One region of the Bacillus xiamenensis genome, then DNA from elsewhere that is predicted to be linked to it. Evidence: a T-box and tRNA genes for the amino acid it is inferred to sense, from the RefSeq annotation. Region 1 holds a T-box; the other holds one or more tRNA genes.
The links. The T-box of region 1 lies ahead of trpS (tryptophan--tRNA ligase). A T-box ahead of a tRNA ligase gene usually reads a tRNA of that ligase, here a tRNA-Trp.
Positions count from the first base shown of each region.

Region 2: it encodes a tRNA-Trp, which carries the amino acid that the T-box ahead of trpS (tryptophan--tRNA ligase) is inferred to sense. The anticodon was not compared.

Region 1 covers NZ_CP017786.1:499,888-510,278, reverse strand. Annotated here, with positions in the region: gene BK049_RS02560 (SAM-dependent methyltransferase) at 1-582, shown strand, start outside; gene BK049_RS02555 (MFS transporter) at 726-2,012, shown strand; gene BK049_RS02550 (YjbA family protein) at 2,085-2,837, shown strand; gene trpS (tryptophan--tRNA ligase) at 2,873-3,868, opposite strand; T-box leader at 3,922-4,140, opposite strand; gene BK049_RS02540 (peptide ABC transporter substrate-binding protein) at 4,623-6,260, shown strand; gene BK049_RS02535 (ABC transporter permease) at 6,377-7,321, shown strand; gene BK049_RS02530 (ABC transporter permease) at 7,325-8,242, shown strand; gene BK049_RS02525 (ABC transporter ATP-binding protein) at 8,255-9,334, shown strand; gene BK049_RS02520 (ABC transporter ATP-binding protein) at 9,336-10,253, shown strand.
Region 2 covers NZ_CP017786.1:755,151-765,541, reverse strand. Annotated here, with positions in the region: gene BK049_RS03870 (nucleotidyltransferase-like protein) at 1-854, shown strand, start outside; rRNA gene BK049_RS03865 (16S ribosomal RNA) at 1,171-2,719, shown strand; rRNA gene BK049_RS03860 (23S ribosomal RNA) at 2,902-5,832, shown strand; rRNA gene rrf (5S ribosomal RNA) at 5,941-6,056, shown strand; tRNA gene BK049_RS03850 (tRNA-Asn) at 6,066-6,140, shown strand; tRNA gene BK049_RS03845 (tRNA-Ser) at 6,145-6,235, shown strand; tRNA gene BK049_RS03840 (tRNA-Glu) at 6,255-6,329, shown strand; tRNA gene BK049_RS03835 (tRNA-Val) at 6,361-6,436, shown strand; tRNA gene BK049_RS03830 (tRNA-Met) at 6,452-6,528, shown strand; tRNA gene BK049_RS03825 (tRNA-Asp) at 6,578-6,654, shown strand; tRNA gene BK049_RS03820 (tRNA-Phe) at 6,674-6,749, shown strand; tRNA gene BK049_RS03815 (tRNA-Thr) at 6,756-6,828, shown strand; tRNA gene BK049_RS03810 (tRNA-Tyr) at 6,844-6,928, shown strand; tRNA gene BK049_RS03805 (tRNA-Trp) at 6,942-7,015, shown strand; tRNA gene BK049_RS03800 (tRNA-His) at 7,040-7,115, shown strand; tRNA gene BK049_RS03795 (tRNA-Gln) at 7,125-7,196, shown strand; tRNA gene BK049_RS03790 (tRNA-Gly) at 7,204-7,278, shown strand; tRNA gene BK049_RS03785 (tRNA-Cys) at 7,284-7,354, shown strand; tRNA gene BK049_RS03780 (tRNA-Leu) at 7,369-7,457, shown strand; tRNA gene BK049_RS03775 (tRNA-Leu) at 7,495-7,576, shown strand; partial or broken gene BK049_RS03770 (phosphotransferase) at 8,089-8,882, shown strand; partial or broken gene BK049_RS03765 (hypothetical protein) at 8,953-9,657, shown strand; gene BK049_RS03760 (histidine phosphatase family protein) at 9,694-10,242, opposite strand; gene BK049_RS03755 (hypothetical protein) at 10,321-10,391, opposite strand, start outside.

The DNA.
Region 1 (10,391 bases):
TGTGGACATGGAAGACACCTGCTTCAACTTTGGCAGGCAGGTTTTCAAATAGATGGACTGGATATTAATCAAGATTTTTTGGCGTATATTGAAAAAGAGTCAAATCACCAAGTGACAACATTTTTAGAAGATGGAAGAGACTTTCATCCCCCTAGAACGTATGATGTTGTGCTTAATATGGAAACATCAATTGTCTATATGTCAGATGATGAGAACATGAAAATGCTCAGGTCCATGTATTCATGTTTAAATGAAGGTGGGACATTACTTCTTCACCTTGCAAATCGAGAATTTATAATTAAGTATTTCCATCCACTTATCTGGTTTGGAGACGAAAAGACAGGCTATGCCTTAGAAAAAAGACAGTTAGATATAGTAAACAGCACTATTAAAATAGAACAAACAAGGATAGTGAATGACAAAACAACCAACCATGTCATCAAAATGAGGTTATATAGTGTAGCTGAAATTACAAATATGCTAAAAGATGTTGGTTTTATCGTCAAACATATTTATGGAGATTTTGAAGGTAATTCATATAACGTAGAAGCTCACAACACGATACTTTTATGCACAAAATGAAGCATTAAAGGGGGTGAGTCCTATGAAAACAAACGTTATCATCATCATCACAAAATAATTGACATTTATATTCATTCTGAGAAGTGCGTGTTCTATCACACGCACTTTCTTACGTAAATAGTTCAGAAGAGAAGATAGAGAGGTTGATTTTATTGATCGCTATCCTGAAGAAGCCACAATTCCTTATGTTTTGTATGGCACAATTAATTTCCCGTTTTGGGGACGGTCTTACAACTATTGTCATCCTTTATGTGGTTGGAACTACATCGAATGACCCGTTATTAATTGGATTTGTGTTATTTTGTCAATATTCACCAATGTTTTTCTTTGGCTTAATTGGTGGTGTTGCGGCAGACCGATTTCAAAAACATCATATTATGATTGCAGCCGATTTATTTCGGTCTTTCATATTAATAGGAATGATCTTTAGTTTAAACAATCCAGTGTATGTCATTACCCTCGTTTTTTTATCAGGTATAGGAAGTGCTTTTTTTTATCCAGCGCGCTCCTCGTATATTCCGGTTGTAGTGGGGGAAAAAAATATTTCAGAAGCGATGGGGGTTTCTCAAAGTATTTATTCCGTTATGCAAATTGCGGGTCCTGGAATTGCAGGCCTACTTCTTCTTTTCTTTTCACCGACAGCTCTACTCATTATTGATATTTTTACTTATAGTCTATCCGCATGTTTTATCTTGCTGACGGCTGTACTTGTGAGAAAGAACAATAAAGATGAGGAATCGAGTCCTTCAACTTCTAAAGAAAAACAGTGGACGGCGATCAAGCAAGGATTGAAAGTCGTATTTCAATCAGCACCACTTGCTTTTTTAATCCTTTTATTAACACAAGTCATGTTTATCGCAGGAATTTTTAATACCACATCTAACTCTATTTTGCTACAGGAGTTTCAAGTATCAGGTTTTCATTTTGGGATGATTGAAGCATTTTCGGGAATCGGAGCCGTCATAGGTTCCATTTTAGGTCCTTACTTGCTTGGAAAATTCAAACCTGGTTATATTTTAATGACAACGACGATCTTTATGGGAATTTGGATGATGGTCATCATACCGGTTGAGTTTCTAGAAGCACTGTTTGGGTTACCGCCAGTCTACCTTTGGGTTTTTGGTATCGGCTTAATGAATGCTTTCTTGAATGTGCCGATTAGCAGTTTATTTCTAGGGCTTACTCCAAATGCTTATAGAGGACGTGCAATGTCTATCTTACAAATGTTCTCTAACTTCGGTATCATACTTGGATTAATCATCGCCGGTATTTTTTCTAAATATATTGGTGTTATATGGATTACTGCCATTTCTGGCGGAGTATTGCTTGCTATCAGTTTATTGTCAATGAGGATGAAAGGTTTTGCGGCCTTATTAAATGTAACGAAAAAAAATAAAGACACTTCAACTGCAGCACAGCTTGAAGTTTAATAAAGTTGGAATAATTTCTCTATCCCTTGCCCATACTGTGGACAACAGTTTTTAAAAAGTGAGGGATTGGTTATGTTATTTCTTCATGACGTATGGGTGAATTGGTTTGAAGGGGAAGAGAATGGCTATAATGTATGCCATTTTCATGAGTGGCGCAAGGAGGACAGCGTGGAGCTGTTAGATCAAGTACCTTTACTTAAGGTGCAGAGTCCTTTGTTTGATTACATAGAGAATGATCTATCTGAGCTGCCGAAGACGCTGCTAGAATCTGTTTTTGAGAAATCATATATTCGCAAAAATCATGAACGGCGTAAATTAGAGTATTGCTTTGTGGTCACCGACGGCATTCGCATCATTGCAGTGGATACGATTGGGTATTCCATTCCTGTGAGAAAGAGCCGCTTAATCCCAAGGCAGGAGCAATTGGTGTATGAAATGGTGAAAGATGTGAAGGCGGAGGAATATGAATTTTCAACAGATCACCTTGAGTCGACGAAAGAGTATCATATTTTGTCATTGCCGCCGCAGCATATCAGCGGATTAACGAGAAAAGAAAGACAGCTGAAGCAGCTCATGTTTATGGCGCTTGATCAACTAAAGGGCCTTCAAAACCGGGCGGAAATTGCGTATTGGTATACGGAATGGAATCCGCGTATGTACAACCAGATCAAACGAATGTCTTTCGAGGAAATTTGGAACATGCTTTATAACGAAACCATTGATGGATGGTCAGAAAACCATTTAGCCTTTTGTGAAAAAATGATTAAAGGACAGCCATTTTTCGAAAAGCTTTGGGAAATGGAAAACGAATCAAAAGTCAATTAGGAAAAAGCTTGCAGCGTGTTCAGCTGCAAGCTTTCTTATTTGCGTTTTCTGCCAAGGCCCATCGCATTCTCCATTTTTTTCAGCATTTTGTTTGCCGCGCGGTTTGCTTTTTCAGCACCTTCGTCTAGAATACGGTCAAGCTCGTCTGACTCAATGAGTTCATAGTATCGATCTTGTATCGGTTTTAAAGCATCTATCACAACTTTCGCAAGATCTCCCTTAAACTCACCATAGCCTTTACCTTCGTATTTTTGCTCAAGCTCCGCAATTGATACGTTACCCAATACAGAATAAATTGTCAGCAAGTTGGCAATTCCAGGCTTGTTCTCTTTGTCATATTTGACGACGCCTTCTGAATCAGTCACAGCACTTTTAATTTTCTTTTCAAGCTGCTTTGGTTCATCTAATAAGGTAATGAAGGACTTTTGGTTCGGATCGGATTTGCTCATCTTTTTCGTTGGGTCTGTTAAAGACATAATCCGAGCGCCTTCTTTTGGAATTTTCACTTCAGGTACAGTAAAGATGTCGTTATACTTTCGGTTAAAGCGCTCAGCAAGCGTTCTTGTCAATTCCAGATGCTGCTTTTGATCCTCACCGACAGGGACTAAATCAGTACCGTATAATAAGATATCGCCAGCCATTAATGGCGGATACGTTAACAGACCTGAAACGACAGCTTCTTTCCCGGCGGATTTGTCCTTAAATTGAGTCATTCTTTCTAATTCCCCAATATAAGCGACACATTGAAGCATCCATCCTGCCTGGGCGTGGGCAGGTACCTCTGATTGGATAAACAATGTTGCTTTTTCTGGATCAAGTCCAACTGCCAAATAAAGTGCTGCTAAGCTTCTAATATTTTTGCGAAGGGCTAAGCGATCCTGACTTACTGTAATCGCATGCTGATCGACCACGCAAAAGTAGCCATGATAGTCATGTTGTAAATCAACAAACTGTTTCATTGCGCCAATGTAGTTCCCTAATGTCACAGAACCACTAGGCTGAATGCCTGAAAAAATCGTCTTCTTTGTCATACTAAAACCTCTTTTCTTCAATATAAAAAGGCCCACTCGTCACTTTTCAACAGAAAAGGGACGAATGAACCGCGGTACCACCCTTGTTATTTCAATCAGAAATCACTCAAGACGTTGATATCGGAGACTGCTCCGTCTAAGCCTACTAACTTTAGCAAGTGTTCGGTTAGCTGCTCCAAAGCCCATTCCATACATCCCATTATCTGCTTACACCAGCCGCAGACTCTCTGTAAATGGTGAATCTATGTACTCTTCTTTTTCATCGCAACAGTATGTCTATCTATTATAAAGGATGACCATGAAAAAGTCACGAAGCCTGTATGTGACCTTCTCATCATGTCGTTAGACACTTAAAATTTTAAATAAAAAAGTAACTATCTGTCAGAAATTTTTAAAAAAGGATGATTAATTATATGTATAAAACATTATTCCTGTTGAATTTGTTAAATTGTTTTAATCAATTTACGCTTTAATTTGTTGAAGTAATTGAGACTTTAGTTTATAAAAATCCCTCTTTATCCCCATTTACGTTTTTTAAAAATATGTGAAATTGATATTGCAATAAATTATTCTATTCATTATAATGAATTTGTTCACACGTTTGTGCTAGGCTCTTTACATAGTGAAAATTCAGAAAAAACAAAAGAAATAGAAAGTGAGCCTTTTAGGGACTTTTTTACGCTATTTCTTAAATCTGAATCTCATCTTCTATCGAGACCTTTGGACTAAAAACATATTATAAGGGGGAATACAGTTGAAAAAGCGTTGGTCAGTTGTTACTTTAATGCTTACTTTCACACTTGTATTAAGCGCTTGTGGTTTCAGCGGAAACAAATCAGGCGACAGCACGAGCAGTTCTGGAAAGGCTAAAACAACATTAAATGTGAATATCTCCACTGAGCCTTTTTCTCTACATCCGGGATTGGCAAATGATTCAACTTCAGGAAGTGTCATCCGTCAGACGTTTGAGGGATTAACAAGAATTAACGCTGAAGGTAAGCCAGAAAACGCAATGGCTTCTGATATCAAAACAAGTGCGGATGGTAAAACTTACACATTCACACTTCGTGATGCAAAATGGTCTAATGGTGACACTGTCACAGCAAAAGATTTCGAATATGCTTGGAAGTGGGCATTAGATCCTAAAAATGAATCTCAATATGCTTACCAGCTTTACTATATCAAAGGTGCTGAAGCAGCTAACAAAGGGGAAGCAAAAGTTTCTGATGTTGGCGTTAAAGCAAAAGACGACAAAACGCTTGTAGTTGAGCTAGAGAACCCAACACCGTTCTTTACTGAACTAACTGCATTCTATACGTATATGCCAATCAACCAAAAAGTGGCTGAAAAGAATAAAAACTGGTACACAAATGCTGGTGAAAACTACGTATCTAACGGACCATTCGTTCTTTCTAAATGGAAACATGGCGGTTCTATCACGCTTGAAAAGAACAATGAATACTGGGATAAAGATACTGTAAAACTGAAAAAGATTAACATGTCTATGATCAAAGATACAAACACTGAGCTTAGCATGTTCCAAAAAGGCGAGCTTGACTGGGCTGGTTCTCCAACAGGAAACCTTCCAACTGAGTCTTTACAAAAATTGAAAAAAGATGGCGGTCTTAAAATTCAAACGATCGCTGGTATCTATAACTACAAATTCAACACAGAAGTAAAACCTTTAAACAATGCAAACATCCGTAAGGCCCTTGCATACTCAATCAACCGTCAAGCGATCGTTGATAAAATTACGCAAGGTGAACAAGTTCCAGCGATGGCAATCGTTCCTCCAACAATGGACGGATTCACTGATAACAAAACAGGCTACTTCAAAGATCATGATGTAGCAACTGCTAAAAAACTTCTTGAAAAAGGTTTGAAAGAATTAGGTTATAAGTCAGTTTCTGATCTTCCAACATTGAAACTGTCTTACAACACAGATGAAGCCCACCAAAAGATTGCACAAGCCATTCAAGAAATGTGGAAAAAAGATTTAGGTGTAAAAGTTGAACTTGATAACTCTGAGTGGAACGTTTATATCGATAAACTTCACAGTGGAGATTACCAAATTGGACGTATGGGCTGGTTAGGTGACTTCAACGATCCAGTGAACTTCCTTGAGCTCTATAAAGATAAAGACGGTGGAAACAATGACACTGGATGGGAAAGCAAAGAGTACAAACAATTATTGAATGATTCTGCGAAAGAAACAGACAAAACGAAGCGTGAAGAATTGCTGAAAAAAGCAGAAGAAATCATCATCAACGATATGCCTGTAGCGCCAATCTACTTCTACACTCAGCTTTGGGTACAAGATCCAAAACTAAAAGGTGTAGTAGTATCTGGACTTGGTGATGTTCAATACAAATGGGCACATTTCGAAAAGTAAGAGTTATAGTGTAAGAGATCTACGGCAAGGATCTTAAGGTATATGGAGGATGTCTCTCCATATACCTTTCTTGCTGATTAGAGAAAATGTTGTAAAATCATGGAGGTGCAATTCCGTTGCTTAAATATATCGGTAAGCGATTAATATATATTTTAATCACACTGTTTGTTATTGTAACTGCAACTTTCTTTCTCATGCAGGCAGCACCTGGTGGTCCATTCTCTGGAGAGAAGAAACTTCCTGCTGAAATTGAAGCAAATCTAAACGAGCACTACGGATTGGACAAACCTTTATTTGTTCAATATGTAAGCTACTTAGGTTCAGTTGCAAAATTAGATTTTGGTCCCTCATTTAAATATAAAGGACAAACCGTAAATGACTTAATCAGTTCTGGATTCCCCGTTTCCTTTACCCTCGGAATTGAGGCAATTCTCCTCGCATTAGCATTTGGTGTATTGTTTGGGGTCCTTGCAGCGCTCTATCATAACAAGTGGCAAGACTATACAATTGCCATTTTAACGATCTTTGGAATTTCAGTTCCAAGTTTCATTTTAGCGGCGCTACTACAATATGTTTTTGCATCTGAGGCAAGCTTTTTAGCGATTTTCCCAGTTGCAGGATGGGAGTCTTGGGCAAGCACCGTACTACCTTCTATTGCACTTTCCTTCATGCCAATGGCATTTATCGCTAGACTTGCACGGTCAAGTATGCTTGAAGTACTAAACAGTGACTACATTAGAACGGCTAGAGCAAAAGGTTTAACGAAATCAGCTGTTACGATCAAACACGCCATTCGAAACGCATTGTTACCTGTTATTACATACATGGGACCAATGGCAGCTTCAGTGTTGACAGGTAGTTTTGTCGTGGAGAAGATTTTTGGTATTCCTGGTCTAGGCTCTCACTTTGTTACAAGCATTACAAACCGTGACTACACCGTCATCATGGGTGTCACAGTCTTCTACAGTATTATTCTATTAGTCAGTATTCTAGTCGTTGACGTCCTCTATGGTATTATCGATCCTAGAATTAAACTGACGAAGGCGAAGAAAGGGGTCTAACACATGGAAGAGTTGAAAAAAGATCTATTTGTGCCTGCGACAGCTAACGCAGCGGAATCTGAAAAAATTTCTAAACCTAGTCTATCTTTATGGAAGGATGCCATGCTTCGCTTCCGTGCAAATAAACTTGCAATGGTTGGGCTCGCAATCATCTTGATCATTGTGATTCTGGCGATTTTAGTTCCTATATTCTCCAAATATGATTATTCGACGACTGATTTGCTTAATGCAGACCAGCCGCCTTCAAAAGAACATTGGTTTGGTACTGATGATTTAGGACGAGATATGTTTGTTCGTACATGGGTAGGGGCGAGAATTTCGATCTTTATTGGTCTTGCTGCAGCTGTTCTTGACGTCATCATCGGTATTATTTGGGGAAGTATCGCTGCATTCAAAGGCGGCCGTACAGATGAAGTCATGATGCGTATTGCGGATGTTTTATGGGCAATTCCAACACTATTAATGGTGATTTTAATGATGGTTGTTCTGCCAAAAGGATTATTAACGATTATTCTCGCCATGACAGTCGTAGGCTGGATTAACATGGCACGTATTGTTCGGGGACAAGTTTTACAATTGAAGAGCCAAGAATACGTTCTTGCAGCACAAACATTAGGTGCGAAAACATCTAGACTTTTATTTAAACACTTGATTCCAAACTCAATGGGACCAATTCTTGTCACAATGACATTAACGATTCCTTCTGCTATTTTCACGGAAGCATTCTTAAGCTATCTAGGACTTGGTGTACCAGCTCCCTTAGCCAGCTGGGGAACAATGGCTTCTGACGGAATTCCGGCCATGACGTATTATCCGTGGAGATTATGGTTCCCAGCCGCATTTATCTGTATTACAATGTTTGGTTTTAACGTGGTTGGAGACGGACTAAGAGACGCTTTAGATCCGAAGTTGCGTAAATAAGGAGTGATTAGGATGGAACGTGAACGTATTCTAGAGGTGAAAGACCTTGCAATCTCATTTAAAACATATGGTGGAGAGGTTCAAGCCATTCGTGGTGTGAACTTCCACTTAAATAAAGGCGAAACACTTGCTATTGTAGGTGAATCTGGTTCTGGTAAAAGTGTAACATCACAGGCGATTATGAGATTAATTCCGATGCCGCCAGGATATTTCAAACGTGGAGAAATCTTGTTTGATGGGCAGGATATTGTCAAGAAAACCGAAAAACAAATGCAAACCATTCGAGGAAAAGACATCTCAATGATCTTCCAAGATCCGATGACTTCTTTGAACCCAACCATGAAGGTCGGGAAACAAATTACAGAAGTGCTTTTCAAGCATGAACAAATCTCAAAAGAAGCGGCTGAAAAAAGAGCGATCGAACTTTTAGAGCTTGTTGGGATTCCAATGCCTGAAAAAAGAATCAAACAATACCCGCATGAATTTAGTGGCGGAATGAGACAAAGGGTTGTTATCGCGATGGCACTAGCGGCAGATCCAAAGCTGTTAATTGCTGATGAGCCAACGACTGCGCTTGATGTGACGATCCAGGCGCAAATCTTAGAATTAATGAAAGAAATTCAGCAAAAAGTCGAAACATCCATTATCTTTATTACCCACGATCTAGGTGTTGTGGCCAATGTGGCTGATCGTGTAGCCGTTATGTATGCAGGACAGATTGTGGAGACAGGGACTGTTGATGAAATTTTCTACAATCCAAAGCATCCGTATACATGGGGACTTTTAGCATCTATGCCAAGCCTAGACACAGATGGAGGAGCTGAAGGGAAACTAACAGCGATTCCAGGAACACCACCAGATTTAACAAACCCGCCGAAAGGAGATGCATTTGCACTCCGGAGCGATTATGCAATGAAAATTGACTTTGAACAAGAACCACCAATGTTCAAAGTATCAGATACGCATTATGTGAAATCATGGCTACTTCATCCGAATGCCCCTAAAGTTGAACCGCCTGCTTCTGTAAAGGCGAGAATGCGTGAACTAGAAGGTAGCTACGAAAAACCTGTATTAGTAAAAGAGGGTGAATAGCATGGCAGAAAAACTGTTAGAAATTAAAAATTTAAAGCAGCATTTCCATACAGCAAGAGGAACTGTAAAAGCAGTTGATGGTGTCTCATTCGATATTTACAAAGGTGAAACACTTGGACTTGTAGGGGAATCTGGATGTGGTAAGTCTACAACCGGCCGTTCGATCATCAGGCTTTATGATGCGACAGATGGCGAAGTTCTCTATAAAGGAGAAAGCGTACACGGAAAGAAATCAAGACAAAAAATGCTTGAGTTTAACCGCCAAATGCAGATGATTTTCCAAGACCCTTATGCCTCACTTAACCCTAGAATGACAGTTCTTGATATCATCGCAGAGGGCATTGACATTCATGGTCTTGCGAAAACAAAACAAGCACGTAAAGAGCGTGTGTATCAATTGCTTGAAACGGTTGGTTTGAACAAAGAGCATGCGAATAGATACCCGCATGAATTTTCAGGCGGTCAAAGACAGCGTATTGGAATTGCTCGTGCATTAGCTGTTGAGCCGGATTTCATCATTGCCGATGAGCCAATCTCTGCACTAGATGTGTCCATCCAAGCGCAGGTTGTCAACTTAATGAAAGAACTGCAAGTAGAAAAAGGCTTAACGTATTTATTCATTGCGCATGACCTTTCCATGGTGAAATACATTAGCGATCGTATCGGTGTGATGTATTTTGGGAAATTGGTTGAGCTGGCACCAGCAAATGAATTATACGAAAACCCACTTCATCCTTATACAAAATCATTACTATCTGCGATTCCGCTTCCAGATCCTGATTATGAGCGTAACCGCAAACGGATTAAATACGATCCATCTGTTCATAAAGGAACAAATACGGAATTTCGTGAAGTCAAGCCAGGTCACTTTGTCAGCTGTACTGAGGAAGAATTCAAAGAGATCAAAGCAAAACAATAAGAACAGAGAAGAAGCACTGCGAGGTCAGTGCTTCTTTTTTTATTTTACAAAAAAATAAGTTGATGGTGATTTTTATGTAAAATGAGTAAATCAGGAGGAAATCAAATGTTGTGATGGAAGACGTCTCGCTATTCATGC
Region 2 (10,391 bases), 260 kb from region 1:
ATCAAGAGAGAGCAAGCCACCCGGATACATTAGCTGTGATTATAGTAGAAAGAAGACATAAAGTATCTTCTGAAACAGATAACTTTGATGCCGCACTTTTAGTCATCGTAAAAGAAGCGGAAGAGCCATTATTTATCAAACACTATGAATCCGATCACCAAACAGCTTCTTTAAATGTCGTCACAGACGATCAGCTTAAAGAATGGATTACCCTCGGCACCAATCGCCGAATCATTGATTGGATTTTGAATGGAAAAGTTTTGTTTGATCGAAATGAATATATTTTCAACTTGATTGATGAATTGAGTACATTCCCGTTTTCAAACCGTAAGCTCAAAATTGGTTTGGAATATGGTAAGCTCATTCGCAGATATATAGAAGGAAAAGCATTTTTTGAATCAAATCAATTCCTTGATGCATATAATTCCATTGTGCATGCCCTGCATCATTTGGCACGGATTGAAGTGATTGATAAAGGCTTCCACCCAGAAGTGACCGTTTGGAACCAAGTGCGTCATATGGAGCCTGAAGTATATAAACTTTATTCAGAACTAATTGAAAGCCATGAAAGTCTGCATAAGCGGTTAGAATTGTTATTCTTAGCGAATGATTTTTTAATCCATTCAAAAGCAGAAATTGGAGCCGCTCATTTGCGTCATGTCATGGAGCAGCAAGATATTTGGCTTTTTGGCGAGCTTCTTGCACATCCTGACCTCAAACATTTCACGCCTGACCTTAGCATCATGATTGATTTCTTTGTGGAAAAAGGAATTGTTCAGGTGGAGCCAATTGAGACAAAGGGGCAAAAAATCTATCATCGAGGATATTTTGTGAAAAAAGATATTGACGCATGAATATTATGATGGTATATTATTAAACGTCGCTAACGAGCAACCGAGTTGCTTTGAAAGAAAAGCTGACAAAAAGAAATCCCGAAAAACACTTGACGCACAAGGTGCTCAAATGTTATATTAAGAAAGTCGCTTCCGAGCGATAACGAAAATGATCTTTGAAAACTAAACAAGACAAAACGTACCTGTTAATTCGAGTTTTAATAAAAAAATCCTATGAAACATCATAGGTAGTCAGTCAAACTGACGAGACAGGAAATGATCACATGCTAAGTTCGCTACATCGTGTAGCAACGCATGTGTGATATGCATCCTGCATACCTCGGAGAGTTTGATCCTGGCTCAGGACGAACGCTGGCGGCGTGCCTAATACATGCAAGTCGAGCGGACAGAAGGGAGCTTGCTCCCGGATGTTAGCGGCGGACGGGTGAGTAACACGTGGGTAACCTGCCTGTAAGACTGGGATAACTCCGGGAAACCGGAGCTAATACCGGATAGTTCCTTGAACCGCATGGTTCAAGGATGAAAGACGGTTTCGGCTGTCACTTACAGATGGACCCGCGGCGCATTAGCTAGTTGGTGAGGTAACGGCTCACCAAGGCGACGATGCGTAGCCGACCTGAGAGGGTGATCGGCCACACTGGGACTGAGACACGGCCCAGACTCCTACGGGAGGCAGCAGTAGGGAATCTTCCGCAATGGACGAAAGTCTGACGGAGCAACGCCGCGTGAGTGATGAAGGTTTTCGGATCGTAAAGCTCTGTTGTTAGGGAAGAACAAGTGCAAGAGTAACTGCTTGCACCATGACGGTACCTAACCAGAAAGCCACGGCTAACTACGTGCCAGCAGCCGCGGTAATACGTAGGTGGCAAGCGTTGTCCGGAATTATTGGGCGTAAAGGGCTCGCAGGCGGTTTCTTAAGTCTGATGTGAAAGCCCCCGGCTCAACCGGGGAGGGTCATTGGAAACTGGGAAACTTGAGTGCAGAAGAGGAGAGTGGAATTCCACGTGTAGCGGTGAAATGCGTAGAGATGTGGAGGAACACCAGTGGCGAAGGCGACTCTCTGGTCTGTAACTGACGCTGAGGAGCGAAAGCGTGGGGAGCGAACAGGATTAGATACCCTGGTAGTCCACGCCGTAAACGATGAGTGCTAAGTGTTAGGGGGTTTCCGCCCCTTAGTGCTGCAGCTAACGCATTAAGCACTCCGCCTGGGGAGTACGGTCGCAAGACTGAAACTCAAAGGAATTGACGGGGGCCCGCACAAGCGGTGGAGCATGTGGTTTAATTCGAAGCAACGCGAAGAACCTTACCAGGTCTTGACATCCTCTGACAACCCTAGAGATAGGGCTTTCCCTTCGGGGACAGAGTGACAGGTGGTGCATGGTTGTCGTCAGCTCGTGTCGTGAGATGTTGGGTTAAGTCCCGCAACGAGCGCAACCCTTGATCTTAGTTGCCAGCATTCAGTTGGGCACTCTAAGGTGACTGCCGGTGACAAACCGGAGGAAGGTGGGGATGACGTCAAATCATCATGCCCCTTATGACCTGGGCTACACACGTGCTACAATGGACAGAACAAAGGGCTGCGAGACCGCAAGGTTTAGCCAATCCCACAAATCTGTTCTCAGTTCGGATCGCAGTCTGCAACTCGACTGCGTGAAGCTGGAATCGCTAGTAATCGCGGATCAGCATGCCGCGGTGAATACGTTCCCGGGCCTTGTACACACCGCCCGTCACACCACGAGAGTTTGCAACACCCGAAGTCGGTGAGGTAACCTTTATGGAGCCAGCCGCCGAAGGTGGGGCAGATGATTGGGGTGAAGTCGTAACAAGGTAGCCGTATCGGAAGGTGCGGCTGGATCACCTCCTTTCTAAGGATATATGGAGCAGTGTGCGTTTTGGTCTTGTTTAGTTTTGAAGGATCATTCCTTCAAAACATGTCTCTAGCGAGACAGGATTGTTCTTTGAAAACTAGATAACAATAAGTAATACATTCACATTGAATGCAATGCAAAGTTCATCACACATAGTGATTCTTTCTAGAGTAAGAAATGGTTAAGTTAGAAAGGGCGCACGGTGGATGCCTTGGCACTAGGAGCCGATGAAGGACGGGACGAACACCGATATGCTTCGGGGAGCTGTAAGCAAGCTTTGATCCGGAGATTTCCGAATGGGGAAACCCACTGCTCGTAATGGAGTAGTATCCATACTTGAATACATAGAGTATGAGAAGGCATACCCGGGGAACTGAAACATCTAAGTACCCGGAGGAAGAGAAAGCAAATGCGATTCCCTGAGTAGCGGCGAGCGAAACGGGAACAGCCCAAACCAAGAGGCTTGCCTCTTGGGGTTGTAGGACACTCTATATGGAGTTACAAAGGAATGATATAAGCGAAGAGGTCTGGAAAGGCCCGCCAGAGAAGGTAACAGCCCTGTAACTGAAATGTCATTCTCTCCAGAGTGGATCCTGAGTACGGCGGAACACGTGAAATTCCGTCGGAATCCGGGAGGACCATCTCCCAAGGCTAAATACTCCCTAGTGACCGATAGTGAACCAGTACCGTGAGGGAAAGGTGAAAAGCACCCCGGAAGGGGAGTGAAATAGATCCTGAAACCGTGTGCCTACAAGTAGTCAGAGCCCGTTAACGGGTGATGGCGTGCCTTTTGTAGAATGAACCGGCGAGTTACGATCCCGTGCAAGGTTAAGCAGAAGATGCGGAGCCGCAGCGAAAGCGAGTCTGAATAGGGCGCATGAGTACGTGGTCGTAGACCCGAAACCAGGTGATCTACCCATGTCCAGGGTGAAGTTCAGGTAACACTGAATGGAGGCCCGAACCCACGCACGTTGAAAAGTGCGGGGATGAGGTGTGGGTAGGGGTGAAATGCCAATCGAACCTGGAGATAGCTGGTTCTCTCCGAAATAGCTTTAGGGCTAGCCTCAAGGTAAGAGTCTCGGAGGTAGAGCACTGATTGGACTAGGGGCCCCTACCGGGTTACCGAATTCAGTCAAACTCCGAATGCCGATGACTTATCCTTGGGAGTCAGACTGCGAGTGATAAGATCCGTAGTCGAAAGGGAAACAGCCCAGACCGCCAGCTAAGGTCCCAAAGTATACGTTAAGTGGAAAAGGATGTGGAGTTGCTTAGACAACCAGGATGTTGGCTTAGAAGCAGCCACCATTTAAAGAGTGCGTAATAGCTCACTGGTCGAGTGACTCTGCGCCGAAAATGTACCGGGGCTAAACGTATCACCGAAGCTGCGGACTGTTCTTACGAACAGTGGTAGGAGAGCGTTCTAAGGGCTGTGAAGCCAGACCGGAAGGACTGGTGGAGCGCTTAGAAGTGAGAATGCCGGTATGAGTAGCGAAAGACGGGTGAGAATCCCGTCCACCGAATGCCTAAGGTTTCCTGAGGAAGGCTCGTCCGCTCAGGGTTAGTCGGGACCTAAGCCGAGGCCGAAAGGCGTAGGCGATGGACAACAGGTTGATATTCCTGTACCACCTCCTCACCATTTGAGCAATGGGGGGACGCAGGAGGATAGGGTAAGCGCGGTAATGGATATCCGCGTCCAAGCAGTTAGGCTGGGAAATAGGCAAATCCGTTTCCCGTGAAGGCTGAGCTGTGATGGCGAGCGAAATATAGTAGCGAAGTTCCTGATTCCACACTGCCAAGAAAAGCCTCTAGCGAGGTGAGAGGTGCCCGTACCGCAAACCGACACAGGTAGGCGAGGAGAGAATCCTAAGGTGATCGAGAGAACTCTCGTTAAGGAACTCGGCAAAATGACCCCGTAACTTCGGGAGAAGGGGTGCTTCTTAGGGTGTTAAAGCCCCGAGAAGCCGCAGTGAATAGGCCCAGGCGACTGTTTAGCAAAAACACAGGTCTCTGCGAAGCCGTAAGGCGAAGTATAGGGGCTGACGCCTGCCCGGTGCTGGAAGGTTAAGAGGAGCGCTTAGCGTAAGCGAAGGTGCGAATTGAAGCCCCAGTAAACGGCGGCCGTAACTATAACGGTCCTAAGGTAGCGAAATTCCTTGTCGGGTAAGTTCCGACCCGCACGAAAGGCGCAACGATCTGGGCACTGTCTCAACGAGAGACTCGGTGAAATTATAGTACCTGTGAAGATGCAGGTTACCCGCGACAGGACGGAAAGACCCCGTGGAGCTTTACTGCAGCCTGATATTGAATGTTGGTACAGCTTGTACAGGATAGGTAGGAGCCTTGGAAACCGGAGCGCTAGCTTCGGTGGAGGCATCGGTGGGATACTACCCTGGCTGTATTGACCTTCTAACCCGCTGCCCTTATCGGGCAGGGAGACAGTGTCAGGTGGGCAGTTTGACTGGGGCGGTCGCCTCCTAAAATGTAACGGAGGCGCCCAAAGGTTCCCTCAGAATGGTTGGAAATCATTCGCAGAGTGTAAAGGCACAAGGGAGCTTGACTGCGAGACCTACAAGTCGAGCAGGGACGAAAGTCGGGCTTAGTGATCCGGTGGTTCCGCATGGAAGGGCCATCGCTCAACGGATAAAAGCTACCCCGGGGATAACAGGCTTATCTCCCCCAAGAGTCCACATCGACGGGGAGGTTTGGCACCTCGATGTCGGCTCATCGCATCCTGGGGCTGTAGTCGGTCCCAAGGGTTGGGCTGTTCGCCCATTAAAGCGGTACGCGAGCTGGGTTCAGAACGTCGTGAGACAGTTCGGTCCCTATCCGTCGCGGGCGCAGGAAATTTGAGAGGAGCTGTCCTTAGTACGAGAGGACCGGGATGGACGCACCGCTGGTGTACCAGTTGTTCTGCCAAGGGCATCGCTGGGTAGCTATGTGCGGACGGGATAAGTGCTGAAAGCATCTAAGCATGAAGCCCCCCTCAAGATGAGATTTCCCATTCCGCAAGGAAGTAAGATCCCTGAAAGATGATCAGGTTGATAGGTCTGAGGTGGAAGCGTGGTGACACGTGGAGCTGACAGATACTAATAGATCGAGGACTTAACCTATATTTAATGTGAAGCATGAACATTGTTATCTAGTTTTGAGAGAACATTTTTTAAATATCTCTTGATTTATTTTCAATACATAGTATAATATCTTTTGTCACTAAATTGTCTGGTGATGATGGCGAAGAGGTCACACCCGTTCCCATACCGAACACGGAAGTTAAGCTCTTCAGCGCCGATGGTAGTTGGGGGTTTCCCCCTGTGAGAGTAGGACATCGCCAGGCTTTCTTCATTCCGCAGTAGCTCAGTGGTAGAGCTATCGGCTGTTAACCGATCGGTCGTAGGTTCGAATCCTACCTGCGGAGCCAATTTGGAGAGCTGTCCGAGTGGCCGAAGGAGCACGATTGGAAATCGTGTAGGCGGTAACCCCGTCTCAAGGGTTCGAATCCCTTGCTCTCCGCCACAAGATACATATAATAGAGGGCCCGTTGGTCAAGCGGTTAAGACACCGCCCTTTCACGGCGGTAACACGGGTTCGAATCCCGTACGGGTCACCATTTTTATAGAATACATACCAGCATTTTATTCGGAGGATTAGCTCAGCTGGGAGAGCATCTGCCTTACAAGCAGAGGGTCGGCGGTTCGAGCCCGTCATCCTCCACCATATCTCTTATATCGTCGCGGGGTGGAGCAGTTCGGTAGCTCGTCGGGCTCATAACCCGAAGGTCGCAGGTTCAAATCCTGCCCCCGCAACCAAAATTTTTTGTTTATGAATTAGGGAGTACTCATTGAGTGCAGTCAAAATGGTCCGGTAGTTCAGTTGGTTAGAATGCCTGCCTGTCACGCAGGAGGTCGCGGGTTCGAGTCCCGTCCGGACCGCCATTTTTTTAAAAGAATACTTGGCTCGGTAGCTCAGTTGGTAGAGCAACGGACTGAAAATCCGTGTGTCGGCGGTTCGATTCCGTCCCGAGCCACCACTATTTGCCGGTGTAGCTCAATTGGTAGAGCAACTGACTTGTAATCAGTAGGTTGGGGGTTCAAGTCCTCTTGCCGGCACTGTTTTTCAAATGTGGAGGGGTAGCGAAGTGGCTAAACGCGGCGGACTGTAAATCCGCTCCCTCCGGGTTCGGCGGTTCGAATCCGCCCCCCTCCACCATTTTTATTTTCATAGGGGCATAGTTTAACGGTAGAACAGAGGTCTCCAAAACCTCCGGTGTGGGTTCGATTCCTACTGCCCCTGCCAATTATATGATTCATAACATCTATGGCGGTTGTGGCGAAGTGGTTAACGCACCAGATTGTGGCTCTGGCACTCGTGGGTTCGATTCCCATCAATCGCCCCATTTTATTATTGGGCTATAGCCAAGCGGTAAGGCAACGGACTTTGACTCCGTCATGCGTTGGTTCGAATCCAGCTAGCCCAGTTGATATGCGGAAGTAGTTCAGTGGTAGAACACCACCTTGCCAAGGTGGGGGTCGCGGGTTCGAATCCCGTCTTCCGCTCCAATAATGGCGGCATAGCCAAGTGGTAAGGCAGAGGTCTGCAAAACCTTTATCCCCGGTTCAAATCCGGGTGTCGCCTTTTTTGAAAAGACTGCCGGGGTGGTGGAATTGGCAGACACACAGGACTTAAAATCCTGCGGTAGGTGACTACCGTGCCGGTTCAAGTCCGGCCCTCGGCACCATTGTTTTTTTATATAAGTTGCGCTCTTTAATGATCATGCCGGTGTGGCGGAATTGGCAGACGCGCACGACTCAAAATCGTGTTCCTCACGGAGTGCCGGTTCGACCCCGGCCACCGGTATCTATAATCGGTAATTGAATGAATGTACCGTCAATCTAATGCTTCTCCATTGTGGAGAGGCATTTTTTTGTGTTTTAAATTTGCTTTGGTGTTTGCACAGGCAGCATGTAACATCATTCCTAAGAACAGATCATGAGTTTGAATCATCTATCGTCATAGTGAATTGTATTTCATTCTTGAATATTTCAGATAAACAGAAGATCCGTATCCCTTTCTAGAAAGCAAAGTGTTGAAAACTCCTTTAGTTGATCCATCCCATTTGATAATATAAAATTAGCGATCTAAAGAAAGGGCAACTTAATACCCTTGACATGGTTTACAAAATGAAAAGTTATACAGTCCTTCGTTTTAAGTATTCGATTACTTTTCTGTGTAAATCATTCAAGGGATACAGGGATGCATGCTGTGGACAATTATATTCCCTTTGCTAAGCAGGGCCCTTTAGATAGCTGCTTTTATGTATAGGGAAAACTCCACCTCTGGCTGGTATCCCGTCTTTAGGGGGATTTTTAATGAAAAATCAATATAACAATGAAGAATTACTGACAGGCGGGAATGTCTCAAACGTCTATCGTTCGGGAGATACGGTTAGACGGGAATTAAAGCCAGGCAATAGCAACATACACAAATTATTAAAGCATTTGGAGAAAAAGAATTTCAATTATGCCCCAAAGTATTTAGGTATTGATGATGAAGGGAGAGAGATACTCTCTTTTATCGAAGGGGAGGCCGGCAATGATCCTGTAAAAGGCTATATGTGTTCTCATGATGTTTTAAAAGAAATAGCGAAAATGCTAAGACTCTACCACGATGCTGTAAGTGACTTTCCAATATCAGATGATTGGGAACGAATGGACAATACACCTAACCAAACAGAGGTGGTGTGCCATAATGATTTTGCCCTGTACAACATTATTTTTAATCATGGAAAACCTGTAGGAATCATTGATTTTGATGTTGCGGCTCCTGGTCCAAGACTTTGGGATATCGCTTATACACTTTACACTTGTGTCCCTCTTAGTAGATTCATTCGCACCGAGACTGGTAAGCTGGTTCAATATCATTCATTAGAACATGCAGATCCTATAAAATATAGGATTCAATTGTTTTTCGAATCCTATGGTGAGAAAATGGGAGAAAGTTTTTTGGATATGGTGTTGCTGCGCTTAGAGGGGTTATGTAAATACATGAAAGAAAAGCACATGAAGGGGACATAGCTTTTCAGAAAATGATCGCTGAAGGGCATCTTGAACACTATCAAAAGGACATGGAATTCATTCAGGCGCACGGAAAAGAATGGATTTAAGAGCAACCATTTTTTCATGGAGGGTTTGTCTTAGGATTAAATTGAATGTAAAAAAGGCGGCGTTATTCTATTGCAATCTACTACTATATTACGGGTCATCATTCAAGACGAGAGGTCAACACATGATCCGCATTTTAGACAGTACTGTGTACAAAAAGAGCAAGGGCTGCGTAAAGAGGCGCTAAAAGTCCTTGATTCCTTTATTGAAGAAATGAAGAAGAACGATTTTGAAACACAGCGTGTCTTTGTGGAGTGGGGTGTTTGAGTGGATTGAACAGTTTGAGGATGGTCACCATTTGCTTGTGTATCCGTTGGTGAATGGAATTACCCAGCCTGTTCTTCAAAAATGGGTGGATATTGATCCATTGGATGTGAGACCGTATCGCTGGCAAGGTCTGTTTGTGCACCAAGGAGAAGCACTGCCTTATTTATTGAAGGCGGTAGAGCTTGGAGGCGGTGAGGAGCAGCGTGTGATTGTTCAGATTTGTGAAACCTATGTATCGGCGTTGTGGTATTCGTTTCACCATATACATGAAGATCTTTATTTAAGTACCTTTGAGATGGATCAAGAGCGAATTCAGGGCATTCAGGATGTCGTGATGCTGTTACAAGATGAAAGGACACGTACCTATTATCAAAAACAAGCAGATTACTATACGCAGCTTTTATCAGACTGGATTAAATTTCAGCAAACGGAGACAAACAATTTTAGGAATGGTGTGCTGAGCGAGAGAAGTCGTATGAATGGGTGGAGACTTTTTATTATCGCCAATAGATATGATGGATAAACGACAGAAGGTTTCTGTCGTTTTTATATGTCGAGCCATATGCGCTTTATTTCTAAATGATCTGGTCGAAAGTATTTTAGGACATAGACATCTGGGTTGCTGAGTGTTTTCCATTCATTGAATCCTATGTCCGGATCAGCATATTTGAGGAGCAGGCTCATGATATTGCCATGTGTGACAAAGAGGGTATGATCTTCTCCTCTTTTTATTTGTTCGTCAAGAGCCTCTACGATCCGGTTCATGGCTTCCTGCCTGGATTCTCCGCCTTCATACGCGATGGTTAAATCCATAAAAGTGAGCTTTAGCTTTTCATACCAATCGTCCATTGACTTGCTGCTTAACACACGTTCAGAGAGACGCTCATCCGTTTTTATCTTAAGCTGTTTTGCATGGGCAAGAGGCTGGATGGTTTGGATCGCCCGTTTATAAGGACTTGAGATGATCTGATTGAGTTGTATGCTCGAAAAGAACTCGGCGAGTGTGTGTGATTGTGCGATGCCCTGCGGTGTTAAAGCTGCGTTTTTGGATTGTCCATCTGCTTGGCAGTGTCTGACGATATAATAGGTTTTCATGGGATTACACCTTTCATTGAGTAAATAGAGGATAAAAAAATCATCCAGTTTTGGATGAGCATTCACGAAAGTCTAGGTTCATTTGTTTGTATCTGTTTCTTTATAGGGATCAGTGAGCTTGGAGGTCAGGTCTAAATTGAATAAAAAAT